DNA from 2 places in the Stenotrophomonas sp. YJH_SMC_64 genome. Region 2 is predicted to be linked to the other one. Evidence: riboswitches for the same ligand, from Rfam matches in the RefSeq annotation. Region 2 holds a riboswitch; the other holds the start of a gene.

Region 1 (7,004 bases), on a different contig from region 2:
CGGCTCGTTCGAGGCCTGTTCGCTGGATGCCTGTTCGGTATCCGGCACGCTGGCGTGGGTCTGGCCCAGTGCTTCCAGGTAGGTGAATTTCGAGCACGCGTTGACGAACGGCTCGGGTGTTTTCTTCTCGCCGAAACCGTACACCTTCACGCCATCGGTCAGCAGGCGCATCACCATCGGGGTGAAGTCCGCATCGCTGGAGACGATGGCAAAGCCATCCAGGTTGCGCGCGTACAGCAGGTCCATGGCATCGATCACCATCGCCATGTCCGAGGCATTCTTGCCCTTGCTGTAGGCGAACTGCTGGATGGGACGGATCGCATACTCATGCAGCACCGCTTCCCACCCCTTCAGTCGCGGGCTCTTCCAGTTGCCATAGGCGCGGCGCACGTTGGCCACCCCATAGCGGGCCACTTCGGCCAACACCTCGTCGATCTTCGAGGCCGGCGCATTGTCGGCGTCGATCAACAGGGCGATGCGCTTTTCCGGTTCGCTCATGGACTCCTCGCGGGCGGTTGCCTGAACCCGAGTATCGCCGATCCACGCGGGCGCTGACGTGACAGGCGGCCGCCGTGCGAAGATGCCAGGCGCTTCCCCCAATGCCCCCACTGGAGTGAGTCGATGAGTCGCGAGCGCGTTCCCCACCTGGTTGTTGTCGGCGGCGGTTTTGCCGGTCTCTGGGCCACCCGTGCCCTGGCCCGCGAGCGCATGCGCATCACCCTGGTCGACCGCCGCAACCATCATCTGTTCCAGCCGCTGCTGTACCAGGTGGCCACCGCCGGCCTGTCCGCGCCGGATATCGCTGCACCACTGCGCCATATCCTCGGCCACCAGCGCAACGTGGAAGTCCGCCTCGGCGAAGTGGTCGCCATCGACAAGCAGGCCCGGCAGATCCGCATGGCCGATGGCAGCACGCTGGACTACGACAGCCTGCTGCTGGCCACCGGCGCCACCCACGCCTACTTCGGCAACGACCAGTGGGCCGATGATGCGCCCGGCCTGAAGACGCTGGACGATGCGATCGCGCTGCGCCGCAAGCTGCTGCTGGCGTTCGAGCGCGCCGAGGCGGAACCGGACCCGGCGAAGAAGGCCGCATGGCTGAGCTTCGCGGTGGTCGGTGGCGGTCCCACCGGTGTTGAACTGGCCGGCACCCTGGCCGAGATCGCGCGGCATACGCTGCGCAATGAGTTCCGCCACATTGATCCGGCCAGCGCCAAGGTGCGGCTGGTCGAAGCCGGCCCGCGCGTGCTGTCCTCGTTCCCGGAAGTGCTTTCGCTGAAAGCACGGCGGCAGCTGGAAAAGCTGGGCGTGGAAGTGCTGACCGGTACCCCGGTGAGCGACATCGACAGCCAGGGCTTCACGCTCGGTGACCAGTTCGTACCGGCCCGCACCGTGGTCTGGGCCGCCGGCGTGGCCGCTTCACCGCTGGCGCGCACGCTGGACGTGCCGCTGGACCGCGCCGGCCGCGTGCCGGTGCAACCGGACCTGACCCTGCCCGATCACCCGGAGCTGTTCGTGGCCGGTGACCTGGCCGCACTGAGCCAGGCCGACGGCAAGCCGGTACCCGGCGTGGCACCCGCTGCCAAGCAGATGGGCAAATACGTGGCCGAGGTGATCCGCGCACGCCTGCACGGCAAGCCCGAGCCCGGCCCGTTCAAGTACGCCGACTACGGCAACCTGGCCACCATCGGTCGCATGGCCGCGATCGTGCACTTGGGCCGGCTGCAGCTGTCGGGCGTGCTGGCCTGGTGGTTCTGGCTGGCCGCGCACGTGTTCTTCCTGATCGGCTTCCGCAACCGCATCGTAGTGCTGCTGAACTGGGCCGTGGCGTACTGGAGCTACCAGCGCAGCGCGCGCATCATCTTCGGTGATGACCAGGAAGACCGGCGACCCCGGCGGTAGTGCCGGCCGCTGGCCGGCTGCCGCGCGGTCCGTCCCCTCTCCGCAGGAAAGGGCTCTGACTCCGTCAACATCATCCATGCATGGCGTGGATCTACCGCTTCATCGGGCCGCCGGGCACCCGCCGTTTCGACCATGCGCGGCAGAAGTCCTCCTTCCTTGCGGTGTCGGCAATCTGCGCGGCACTCCAGTTGCGGGTAATCCAGATCGTCAGTGCCGTGCTGCTCAGATGCCAGCGCAGCATGTCGTGCCGTGGCTGCCGCCAAAGATGGCGGCGGGCAATCCAGAACGCCTCCCGTTCCACCTCTGGCACCTTCTTCTTCATCGCGTCGTCGTCGAAGAACTGCGCAGCGAAACTCCAGGGATTCATCGGCTGAAATCCTGTTCGTGGTTCACTGCTGCACGCAGCCACACCACTGGGCGCACGGTCTGCTGGCTTCGGCCAACCGCCCACCAGGGCAAGCCCGAGCAGGTACAGCAGGCCAGGCAGCAGTGCGATGCCGGCGGCCAGTACGACGACGGAGACCCATGCCTTACCGGCGGCACGCATCGTGCTCACTTCGCCTTCGGTTTCGGGTACCACAACGGGTCGGCCTCCAGCTGGCCGTCGACGTAGTCATGGCAGGTGGCTTCGATGGCCGCGAGGGTGGCCGGGTCGGCAGCGGGACTGGTTGACGCGGAGAGAGCGAACAACAGGGCGACGGTGGACATCCGGGTCTCCAGCGCTGAGGGCTGGGCGATCATGGCATATGCAAGCCGCATCCACGCATGGCGTGGATCTACGGCATCAGGCCCATTTCGTCGGTGCCCAGCTGCATGTACATGAACGCAGCGGCTTCTTCAGACATGGGCTGCCCCTGCGGGAAGCTGTCCAACCAGGCGGTGATGCGCGCATGGCGCCCCGCCAGCGCATCCGTCAATGCCTGCTTTTCCGCGTCAGTGGCGCGCTCCCGCATTTCATTGCGAAGCACGTCATCGCCGATCCCCCACTTTTCCGCGAACGGGATCAGATCGACCAGATCGGGAGGGACCCGGTCACGACGCAGGTGGATCGGTTCGGGTGTCCTCGGGCCATACGCAGCCAGCTCAGCAGCGGTGCCGATCTGCCCATGCTGCAGTGGCGGTGGCGACGGTGCTTGGGTGCAGGCCAGAAGGGCCGCGCAGGCAGTCAACAGCAGTATCCCGCAGTTCTTCATCGGACGGATCCATGTGTCGATGGGTGTGGCGATCATGGCATGACTGGAAGCGCCCATCCACGCATGGCGTGGATCTACTGTAGAGCCGGGTCCATGCTCGGCTTCACCATCAGGCAGCAGCAACAACAGCCGAGCGTGGGCTCGGCTCTACAGAAGCGCGGGATCCGGCGCCTGCAGCCAGGCCAGCTTGCGTTCGCGCGGCTGCTGCTTGAGTTGCCACTCGGCCCGTGACGCGGCGGCCCGGTCCGGGTACTCGCGCACGGCCAGCACCCGCAGCGGCGGCCGGGCCCGGGTGTAGCGCGCGCCCTTGCCAGCCTGATGGGCGGCGAAACGCGCGTCCACGTCGGTGCTGATGCCGGCGTAATAGCTGCCATCGCGACATTCGAGCAGGTACAGGAACCACGGGCGGAGGGACGGGGCCATGCCCGGATTATGCCGTGCTGCACTGCAGCGGATATACTGGCGCCCGAATGCAGGAGAGAGGCGCCGCGCTGGCGCCCGCCGAAGGCGCAGGCTCCCATGATCGCTCAGGCCGGTGGGCTGGAATCCCACCAACCATGCATTCGACTCGCCGAGCTGGAGAGAGGTCACCGGGCATGCCCGGGACGATCCGCCGAAGGGGCACGCGGCCCATGCCGCTGAACTCTCAGGCAAAAGGACAGCGGGAGCGGCACCGGTCATCGTCATCCCGTCATTGCGCAGGCAATGGCGGCGTCCGCGCATGGCCGGCCCCACCGCGTTCGGAGCCTGCCCCATGTTGCTGTCCATCATCTACCTGATCGCCATTTCCGCCGAAGCCATGACCGGCGCACTGTCCGCCGGCCGCCGCCGCATGGACCTGTTCGGCGTGGTCATGATCGCCTGCGTCACCGCCCTCGGTGGTGGTTCACTGCGCGACATCCTGCTCGGCCACTATCCGCTGGGCTGGGTGAAGCATCCCGAGTACCTGGGCTTCACCGTGTGCGCGGCGCTGATCGCCACCTGGGTCGCACGCTGGATGCACCACTTCCGCCGCACCTTCCTGGTCCTCGACGGGCTGGGCCTGATCGCCTTCACCCTGATCGGCTGCTCGATCGCGCGCGAAGCCGGCCATGCGATGCCGATCGTGCTGATCGCCGGCATGCTGACCGGCGCGTTCGGCGGCGTGCTGCGCGACATCCTCTGCAACGAGGTGCCGCTGATCTTCCAGAAGGAGCTGTACGCGATCATCGCGCTGCTGACCGGCGCGGCCTACCTGTTGCTGCTGCACTGGGGCGTGGCCGACGCCACCGCGATCCTGTGCTGCCTCGGCGGCGGCTTCGCGCTGCGCCTGCTGGCGATCCACTACCGCTGGGAAATGCCGAAGTTCGTGTACCACGACGAAGTGCATTGAGGTTCGCGCGGCGGAATCCGCACCACCCCGGCGATGTACCTGGCGCTGTCGCTCATGCGCAGCGCCAGGCGCATCGCCGGTGCAGATGGGCCGGACTCCAACTCCGACCGGCCCTGATCGCGGCCGCACCCCCGCAGGCGCTGGCCGCCATCCACACACGTGCCGCACTCAAGCGGCTTCGGACACCTTCACGTCGCGACGGGCGCGCACGGCCGCGGCCAGTCGCTCCAGCACCGTCACGGTGGTGTCCCAGTCGATGCAGCCATCGGTGATGCTCTGCCCGTAGACCAGCGGTTGGCCTTCCACCAGTTCCTGGCGACCACCGACCAGATGGCTCTCGATCATCACACCGACGATGCGCTGTTCACCGTCTTCCAACTGAACAGCGATGTCCTCGATCACCTTCGGCTGGTTGTCCGGATTCTTCAGGCTGTTGGCATGGCTGGCGTCGATCATCAGACGAGTCGGCAGCTTGGCCTTGGCCAGCGCCTGGCAGGCCTCGGCGACACTGCCTGCATCGTAGTTCGGCTGCTTGCCGCCGCGCAGGATCACATGGCAGTCCGGGTTGCCAGTGGTCGACACGATGGCGGTGCCGCCCTGCTTGGTGACCGACAGGAAGTGATGCGGATTGGACGCCGCACCCACCGCGTCGGCGGCGATCTTCACGTTGCCATCGGTGCCGTTCTTGAAGCCGACCGGGCACGACAGCCCCGAGGCCAGTTCGCGGTGCACCTGGCTTTCGGTGGTGCGCGCACCAATGGCGCCCCAGGCCACCAGATCGGCGATGTACTGCGGCGAGATCACGTCGAGGAACTCGACACCGGCCGGCAGGCCCAGCTTGTTGATGTCGCGCAGCAGGCCACGGGCAATGCGCAGGCCCTTGTCGATCCTGAAGCTGCCATCCAGGTCCGGGTCGTTGATCAGGCCCTTCCAGCCCACCGTGGTGCGCGGCTTCTCGAAGTACACGCGCATCACGATTTCAAGTTCCCCGGCCAGCGCGTCACGCAGCGGCTTCAGGCGCTGGGCGTACTCGATGGCGGCCTTCGGGTCGTGGATCGAGCATGGGCCAACCACCACCGCCAAGCGGTCGTCACGGCCATGCAGGATCTGGTGCAGGGCCGCGCGTGAGGCGCTGACGGTGTCGGAGGCTTCATCGTCACACGGCAGCATCGCCAGCAGCTGGGCAGGCGGTGTCAGCGGTTCGATGGTGCGGATACGCAGGTCGTCGGTGTGCGGGGGCATTGGGGGAGGTCTCCGGAACGTTGGGGGTCCCCAGCGTGGCGGCATGAAAAAAGCCGCCAGGTTCGCTGGCGGCTTTCGGGAATGCGTCTGAAGCTTTCTTCAGGGTGAGCGCAGTCCTTCCTCCGCCAGTGGCTTCGGAAAGTAATACCAGTAAAAGCGGGTGGCGGCTGCGTTCATGGGTTGTATTGATAGCACAGCTTTTGCGCAGTGCAAAATGTTTCATCCGCAACTGGGGACGCGGTTCAGCGAGATGCGCGCCGGCCCTGCCCACGCGGCGGCAACCACGCAACGTCGCTCATTTGCCATGCACTTCCACGTCCAGCAGCAGGCCCTCATGGATGTCGGCCCAGCGTTCCAGCACGCGATCCAGTTCCTGCCGGGCCTCGTCCAGCTGCTCGGGGTTGAGCAGGGAACGCGCGGTGTAGAGATCGGAAACCAAGCGCCGCAGGGCCGATTCCGGGATGGCCACCGACGGCCCCTCCAGCCCCGGCAACTGCAACGCCGGGCTGTCGCCAAGAGGGCCGAACAGCGTGACCTGGAGCGTGCTCTGCATGATCGACCTTCCTGCGGATGGACATGGGCAATGTCCTGTTTACCTCGTCTGGGTGACAGGCGCATGTGCCACCCATGCCCAGCACCGGGATCTGCCGGCGTCTGCCGCCCCGCTACAAGGCGGCCAGGTCGGCAAGGTGCTGGGCCATGCTGTCCATCGCGCCTACCGCCTGGGTGGTGGTGAAGTACTCATGCCAGCCGGTAGCGGCAATGCCGGCCATCAACGCATCGACCTCCTCGCGGCTTGCGCAGCGCCAGACCGCATAGAACTGCTCATCGCTGCCGTGCGGTACGCCCGAGGCAACGCGGCCCATCGCCAGCGGCGTGATGCGGACCGGATCGAACTGCTGCATGCCGGCGCCGATACGGGCGAAGAAGGCATTCCGCTGCTCGGGCGGAAGTGTGGTCCAGGCAGGGGTGGCGGTGTAGAGCTCGATGAAGGTGTGCGACATGGTGGTTCTTCCTTGAGGGTTCGGGGGTTGCCGGCCAGCGGCCGGCACTACCGGAGCGAGCGCAGCGCGCGTTTGCGGATGTAGGCGTTGGCGTCGCTGTGGCGCTCATGCTGCCAACGCGTACACAGCTGGCGCAGCCACTGCGGCTGGGTCTTGCCGGCATCGTTGAGCCAGTTTCCGACCGAATCCTGCACATAGCGTTCCGGATCGTCGGCCAGTGCTTCCAGCAGCGCGGATGCATGTTCCGGGTGCTGCTTGAACAGTGCGATATGCGTGGCCCAGACACCGCGC
Region 2 (7,004 bases):
GCGCAGTACAAGGCGCAGCGCGAGGCCGAACTGCGTACCGCCAAGCAGATGACCGAGCGCGCGCAGGACTTCTACGTGTCGCTGGGCATGCCGTCGCTGCCGCAGTCCTACTGGGAAAAGACCCAGTTCATCAAGCCTGACGACCGCGACGTGGTCTGCCACGCCAGTGCCTGGGACATGAACATGGAAGGCGACGTGCGCACCAAGATGTGCATCAAGCCGAACGAAGAGAACTTCACCACCATCTACCACGAGCTGGGCCACATCTATTACGACCTGGCCTACAACCCGCTGCCGCCGCTGTTCCAGGGCGGTGCCAACGATGGCTTCCATGAAGCGATCGGCGACACCATCGTGCTGGCGATGACGCCCAAGTACCTCAGCTCGATCGGCCTGGTCGATGCGCCGACCGAAAGCCGCGAGGCGGTCATCAACAACCAGATGCGCATGGCGCTGTCAGGCGTGTCGTTCCTGCCGTTCGGGCTGATGATCGACCGCTGGCGCTGGGGCGTGTTCGATGGCTCGATCACTGCCGACAACTACAACAAGGCCTGGTGGGACCTGAAGGCCAAGTACCAGGGCGTGGCGCCGGCCAGCACCCGTGGCGAAGAGTTCTTCGATCCGGGCGCGAAGTACCACGTGCCGGGCAACACTCCGTACACCCGCTACTTCCTGGCGCGCATCCTGCAGTTCCAGTTCTACAAGGGCCTGTGCGACGCGTCCGGCTACAAGGGCCCGCTGCATGAGTGCACCTTCTACGGCAACAAGGAAGCCGGCCAGAAGTACTGGGCGATGCTGAGCAAGGGTGCCAGCCAGCCGTGGCAGGCCACGCTGAAGGAGCTGACCGGTACCGACAAGCTCGATGCCGGCCCGATGATCGAGTACTTCACCCCGGTCAACGAGTGGCTGAAGCAGCAGAACGAAGGCCAGATGTGCGGCTGGCAGGCCAACGCGGCTCCGGCGGCGAAATGAGAAAAGGGGCGGGTCCGAAAGGATCCGCCCCTTTCCGGTAGTGCCGGCCGCTGGCCGGCAACTGCACGGTGGAAATCCGTCTGGCAGCCGGCCAGCGGCCGGCTCTACCGAAACAGCAGTCAAAGGCCAGATGTGCGGCTGGCAGGCCAGCGCGGCCCCGGCGGCGAAATGAAAAAAGGGGCGGGTCCGAAAGGATCCGCACCTTTCCGATAGTGCCGGCCGCCGGCCGGCAACTGCACGGTGGAAATCCGTCTGGCAGCCAGCCAGCGGCCGGCTCTACCGCAACAGCGGTCAGCTGTTCTTCTTCGCGGCCATCGCTGCGGCCAGCTCGGCCTTGAATTCCTCGAAGGTCTGGCCCTTCTCCCTGGCTTCGGCCTGTGCGGCATCGCGCAGCGCGTCGGAGTACATCAGGCGCACCGGCGTGCCATTGCGTTCGTGCAGCTCACCGGCCTGCATGATCAGCGCCAGCACCTGTGCGGCGCTTTCGCTGTGGCCGGCAATGCGGCCATCCATGCCCAGCACCCATTCGCCGTCGCGGCGCACGACACCGGCCAGCAGGGTGCGCTGTGCATCGCGCAGTTCCGCATGCGGCTCCACCGGCGAGGCCTGCGCGGCGGCCTTGTTGGCGGCCTGCTTTTCCTGGCGACGGCGCTGGTCGCGGCGGGTCTTGGAGCTGGTGGACATGGTGCGGTACCGCTGCGAAGGGGGGCGCAAGGATAGCGCACCCCGCCCGCAGCACCGCTTCACACCCCTCAGTCCAGCACTTTGCCGTGCCGCCAGTAGCCCATGAAGGTGATCGCGCGGCGGTCCAGCCCGCAGTCGCGCACCAGATGGCGACGGATCGCCATCACGGCCCCCGCCTCGCCCGCCACCCAGGCGTACAGCGGCCCGGTCACCCGGGTATCGGCCTGCTCCCAGAGGATCTGCGTATCGACGTCGATCTCCTCCAGCGCATCCCCGGCAGTCACGCCCGAGGTCGCTGCCAACCGCGCCTGGACCGCCTGCAGCAACCGCTGTCCGTAGGCGGCCTGCCCGCGCGGCAGCCAGACCAGCTCGGCGCTGGAGGGCGCCCTCAGGTGCACCGCATCACCGGCCTGCGCCACCTCCAGCAGCGCCAGCGTGCGCGGTGGGTCGACCATGGCCGCCAGCTCCTCGAGGATGCCGGCCACCGCAGGCAACGCGGTTTCATCGGCCACCAGCAGCACCTGGCCGACACCGGCCGGTGGCTTCCACTCCCAGCCCTCGCTGCTCCCGGCACAGTCGGCGTCCGGGGCCAGCAGCACCACGCGGTCGCCAGGGCGGGCGTGCATGGCCCAGCGCGAGGCGGGGCCGGTTTCGCCATGGATGACGAAATCGACGTCGACCTCGCCCTGCTCGGCGCGCAACTGGCGGATGGTGTAGGTACGCATCGGCGGGCGCTTGTCGTCCGGCAGGGCCCGGTAGCGTGGGTACCAGTCTTCACCGCTGGGGACCTGCGGCACCTCCTGGCCGGGCAAGGGGAAGAACACCTTGATGCGCTGGTCAGGGCCTTCGGTCTTCATCCGCGCCACGTCGGCACCGGTGAACACCATGCGGTCCAGGGAAGGGGAAAGAACGCGGCGCTCCTTCAGCGCCACCTCGAACAGGCGGTAGGTCTGCTGCGCAGCCATGGGGAACCTCATGCAACGACATCGGATTGGCTGGCTGTCGTGCATCCACGCACCGGCTGGCTGGAGTGCCCAGCCTAGTCCGGTCGTTCCTCTTCGCAAGCGTTGCGGGCAAAGCGGCCGGCCCTACCCCTGCGCGCTGCTCAATGGCCCGTGCAGGCCGCCTGTGCCGCGCGTTCACGCTGGTGTTCCCAGTACCAGAACACGAAGCCGGCGGCGAAGAACGCGGCCTGCCCCAGCGCCAGGTGCAGCGGGCTGGCGCTGAGCAGCGGCGACACCACGCCGGCCACCACCGTGCTGATCATCAGCTGCACGAAGGCCTGCAGCGACGAGGCCAGGCCGCGCTGATGCGGGTACATGTCCAGCACCGCCAGCGCCAGGATCGGGAAGATCAATGCCATGCCCATGCCGCCCAGGAAGATCGGCAGCACCGCCCACGGCAGCACGAACTGCGGCGACAGCGCCACGTAGCCGACATTCAGCAGCACCGACAGCGCACACAGGCCGAAACCAATGGACACCTGGCGGGTGGGCGTGGTGTGCCCGGCCATGCGCCCGGACAGGAACGAGCCGGTGGTCATGCCGCCGATGGTGGGGATGAACAGCCAGGCAAAACCACCCTCGCCCAGATGCAGGTGCTGCATCACGAACACCGGCGCCGAGGAGATGTACAGGAAAATGCCGCCGAAACCGATGCTGCCGGCCAGCGCCAGGCGCAGGAACCGCGGGTTGAAACCGATGCGCACGTAATCACGCAGCAGCACGCGCGGTGACAACGGCACCCGTGCCTCCACCGGATGGGTTTCCGGCAGGTAGCGTGCGGTGGCCGCCAGCAGGAGCAGCGCAAACATCACCAGGAACCAGAAAATCAGTGGCCAGCCGGCGCCACTGAGCAGGATCCAGCCGCCGATGATCGGTGCGATGGCCGGAGCGATGCCGAACAGCATCGATACCTGGCTCATCAGGCGCTGCGCGTCGTGTCCGTGGTACAGGTCGCGGATCACCGCGCGGCCGACGATCATGCCGACGCCCGCTGACAGGCCCTGCAGCGCGCGGAACGCCAGCAGCGTGGTCAGGTCGGTGGACAGCGCGCAGCCGACCGAAGCGCCGACGAACACCACCAGGCCACCGAGAATCACCCGCTTGCGGCCCCAGGCGTCGGACAGCGGGCCGTGCGCAAGGCTCATCAGGCCGTAGAACAGCAGGTACACGCTGATGGTCTGCTGCACCGCCACCTCGTCCACAGCCAGGCGCTGGGCCAGCTGCGGGAACGCCGGGAAGATGGTGTCGATCGAGAACGGACCGAACATGGCCAGGCCGGCGAGCAGCAGGGCCATGCGGCGGGTGGAGGGAGCAACAGCGGCGGTCATGGGAAAGGCGTCCGGCAGGGCCATGCGCGGCACGCACGGCGGGCGCCGGTCCCCTGCAGCAGGGACGGCGCCAGATGAATTCGGGTATCCGCCCATCATAGGTGGGGATTGCGCCTGATGCCATGCAGCAGTGCACAAAACGCACGGACGGGCCATCGGCCATTCAGGCGCGGCCTCCAGGACCGAAGGCGGCCGCCGCGCCCGCAACGGGCTATAATCGGCGGGCAACACGGTGGGAGAAGCGGAATACCGCTGCCGAAGGCGCAACGCCCGTAATCGCTCAGGCCCGATACCACCCGTAACACAACTCTGGAGAGACCGGTTCGATCCGGCGCCGAAGGGGCACGAAGCTGCGGTCCGCCGCGCTTTTAAACTCTCAGGCAAAAGGACAGAGGGGCGCCCCGCAGACCGCCGACCGGCGGCTTGTGCCCGTGCGTGTGCCCTTTCCTGACGGATCCTTCGCCATGTCCCAGAACACCCCTTCCCTGCGTGAGCTCGAGCACCACAACGCGTTCGTCGAGCGCCACATCGGCCCCAACGACGCCGAGATCGCGCAGATGCTCGACGTCGTCGGCCACGCGTCGCTGGATGCGATGACCGACGCCATCGTGCCGGCCAAGATCAAGTCGCCGGCACCGCTGGCACTGCCGGAGTCGATGACCGAAGTGCAGGCACTGGCGAAGATCCGTGCGATCGCCGACAAGAACACCGTGCTGCGCAGCTTCATCGGCCAGGGTTACTACGGTACCCACACGCCGAACGTGATCCTGCGCAACATCCTGGAAAACCCGGCGTGGTACACCGCCTACACCCCGTACCAGGCGGAAATCTCGCAGGGCCGCATGGAAGCGCTGATCAACTTCCAGACCCTGTGCGCCGACCTGACCGGCATGGAAATCGCCAACGCCTCGCTGCTGGACGAAGCCACCGCCGCCGCCGAAGCGATGACCCTGGCCAAGCGTTCGGCCAAGTCGAAGTCGGACACCTTCTTCGTGCACGACGCCGTGCACCCGCAGACCCTGGAACTGCTGCGTACCCGCGCCGAGCCCATGGGCATCGTGCTGCGCGTCGGCACCCCGGCCGAAGCGCTGGAAGCAGAAGCCTTCGGCCTGCTGCTGCAGTATCCGGACACCTTCGGCCAGGTCGGCGACTACAAGGCGCTGGTCGATGCCGTGCACGCACGCGGCGGCCTGGTGGCCGTGGCCACCGACCTGCTGGCCCTGACCCTGCTGGCTGCCCCGGGCGAATGGGGCGCGGACATCGTGGTCGGCAACAGCCAGCGTTTCGGCGTGCCGTTCGGCTTCGGTGGCCCGCACGCCGCCTTCATGGCCTGCCGTGACGCCTACAAGCGCTCGATGCCAGGCCGCCTGATCGGCGTTTCGATCGATGCCCAGGGCAACCCGGCCTACCGCCTGACCCTGCAGACCCGCGAACAGCACATCCGCCGCGAGAAGGCCACCTCCAACATCTGTACCGCGCAGGTGCTGCTGGCGGTGATGGCCTCGATGTACGCCGTTTACCACGGCCCGGAAGGCCTGACCCGCATTGCCCGCCGCACCCATCGACTGGCCTCGATCCTGGCCGCAGCGCTGCGCAATGCCGGCGTGCAGGTCGGTGGCGACTTCTTCGACACCCTGCACGTCACCGGCGTGCATGCCGATGAAATCCATGCCAAGGCACGCGCCGCCGGTTACAACCTGCGCGCGATCGACAGCGACTCGGTCGGCATCAGTCTGGACGAGACCACCACCCGCGCCGACATCGTCGCCGTGGCTGCGGTGTTCGGTGCCTCGCTGGACGTCGACGCGCTGGATGCCAGCACCGCCGACGCGCTGCCGGCCGGCCTGCTGCGCCAGTCCGCGTTCCTGACCCACCCGGTGTTCAACACCCACCACAGCGAGCACGAACTGCTGCGTTACCTGCGTTCGCTGGCCGACAAGGACCTGGCGATGGACCGCACGATGATCCCGCTGGGTTCGTGCACCATGAAGCTCAACGCCACCGCCGAGATGATCCCGGTGACCTGGCCGGAGTTCTCGCAGATCCACCCGCTGGTGCCGGCCGACCAGGCGCTGGGCTACAAGGAACTGATCGACACGCTGGAAGCGATGCTGGTCGAATGCACCGGCTACGACGCGGTCAGCCTGCAGCCGAACTCCGGCGCACAGGGCGAGTACGCCGGCCTGCTGGCGATCCGCGCCTACCACCGCTCGCGCGGCGAAGGCCACCGCGACATCTGCCTGATCCCGGATTCGGCGCACGGCACCAACCCGGCCTCGGCGCAGATGTGCGGCATGAAGGTGGTGGTCACCAAGACCGATGCCAACGGCAACGTCGATGTGGAAGACATCCGCCTCAACGCCGAGAAGTACAGCGACCGCCTGGCCGCGATCATGATGACCTACCCGTCCACGCACGGCGTGTTCGAGGAAGAGGTGGTCGAGATCTGCGAGATCATCCACCAGCACGGCGGCCAGGTGTACACCGACGGCGCCAACATGAACGCCCTGGTCGGCGTGGCCAAGCCCGGCAAATGGGGTTCGGACGTTTCGCACCTGAACCTGCACAAGACCTTCTGCATCCCGCACGGCGGCGGCGGCCCGGGCGTCGGCCCGTGCGCGGTCAAGGAGCACCTGGCCCCGTTCCTGCCGGGCAAGCTGGGTGACAACGGCCCGGTCGGCATGGTCAGCGCCGCCAGCTTCGGCAGCGCCTCGATCCTGCCGATCAGCTGGATGTACATCGCGATGATGGGCCGCGAAGGCCTGCGCAAGGCCACCCAGGTCGCGCAGCTCAACGCCAACTACATCGCCAAGCGCCTGGCCCCGCACTTCAAGACCCTGTACACCGGCCGCAACGGCCTGGTGGCACACGAGTGCATCCTCGACGTACGCCCGCTGGAGAAGACCAGCGGCATCGGCGCCGAGGACGTCGCCAAGCGCCTGATCGACTTCGGCTTCCACGCCCCGACCCTGAGCTTCCCGGTGGCCGGCACGCTGATGGTCGAACCGACCGAGAG

Evidence for each region. Region 2 has a riboswitch for glycine ahead of gcvP (aminomethyl-transferring glycine dehydrogenase). Riboswitches for the same ligand answer to the same signal wherever they lie in the genome.
Region 1: linked by a shared signal. The riboswitch ahead of AC5P9L_RS03900 (trimeric intracellular cation channel family protein) and the one ahead of gcvP (aminomethyl-transferring glycine dehydrogenase) in region 2 are both predicted to bind glycine.

The regions. Positions count from the first base shown of each region.
Region 1 is NZ_JCAFUN010000003.1:136,637-143,640, reverse strand. Features, by position in the region: gene AC5P9L_RS03930 (NYN domain-containing protein) at 1-498, opposite strand, end outside; gene AC5P9L_RS03925 (NAD(P)/FAD-dependent oxidoreductase) at 622-1,902, shown strand; gene AC5P9L_RS03920 (hypothetical protein) at 1,994-2,449, opposite strand; partial or broken gene AC5P9L_RS03915 (nuclear transport factor 2 family protein) at 2,485-2,610, opposite strand; gene AC5P9L_RS03910 (hypothetical protein) at 2,679-3,221, opposite strand; gene AC5P9L_RS03905 (GIY-YIG nuclease family protein) at 3,243-3,518, opposite strand; glycine riboswitch at 3,559-3,648, shown strand; glycine riboswitch at 3,662-3,767, shown strand; gene AC5P9L_RS03900 (trimeric intracellular cation channel family protein) at 3,850-4,467, shown strand; gene AC5P9L_RS03895 (3-deoxy-7-phosphoheptulonate synthase) at 4,636-5,709, opposite strand; gene AC5P9L_RS03890 (hypothetical protein) at 6,005-6,262, opposite strand; gene AC5P9L_RS03885 (DUF6616 family protein) at 6,375-6,713, opposite strand; gene AC5P9L_RS03880 (DNA alkylation repair protein) at 6,761-7,004, opposite strand, start outside.
Region 2 is NZ_JCAFUN010000017.1:69,457-76,460, forward strand. Features, by position in the region: gene AC5P9L_RS17970 (M2 family metallopeptidase) at 1-972, shown strand, start outside; gene AC5P9L_RS17975 (hypothetical protein) at 1,264-1,656, opposite strand; gene AC5P9L_RS17980 (siderophore-interacting protein) at 1,725-2,621, opposite strand; gene AC5P9L_RS17985 (multidrug effflux MFS transporter) at 2,762-3,988, opposite strand; glycine riboswitch at 4,288-4,390, shown strand; gene gcvP (aminomethyl-transferring glycine dehydrogenase) at 4,453-7,004, shown strand, end outside.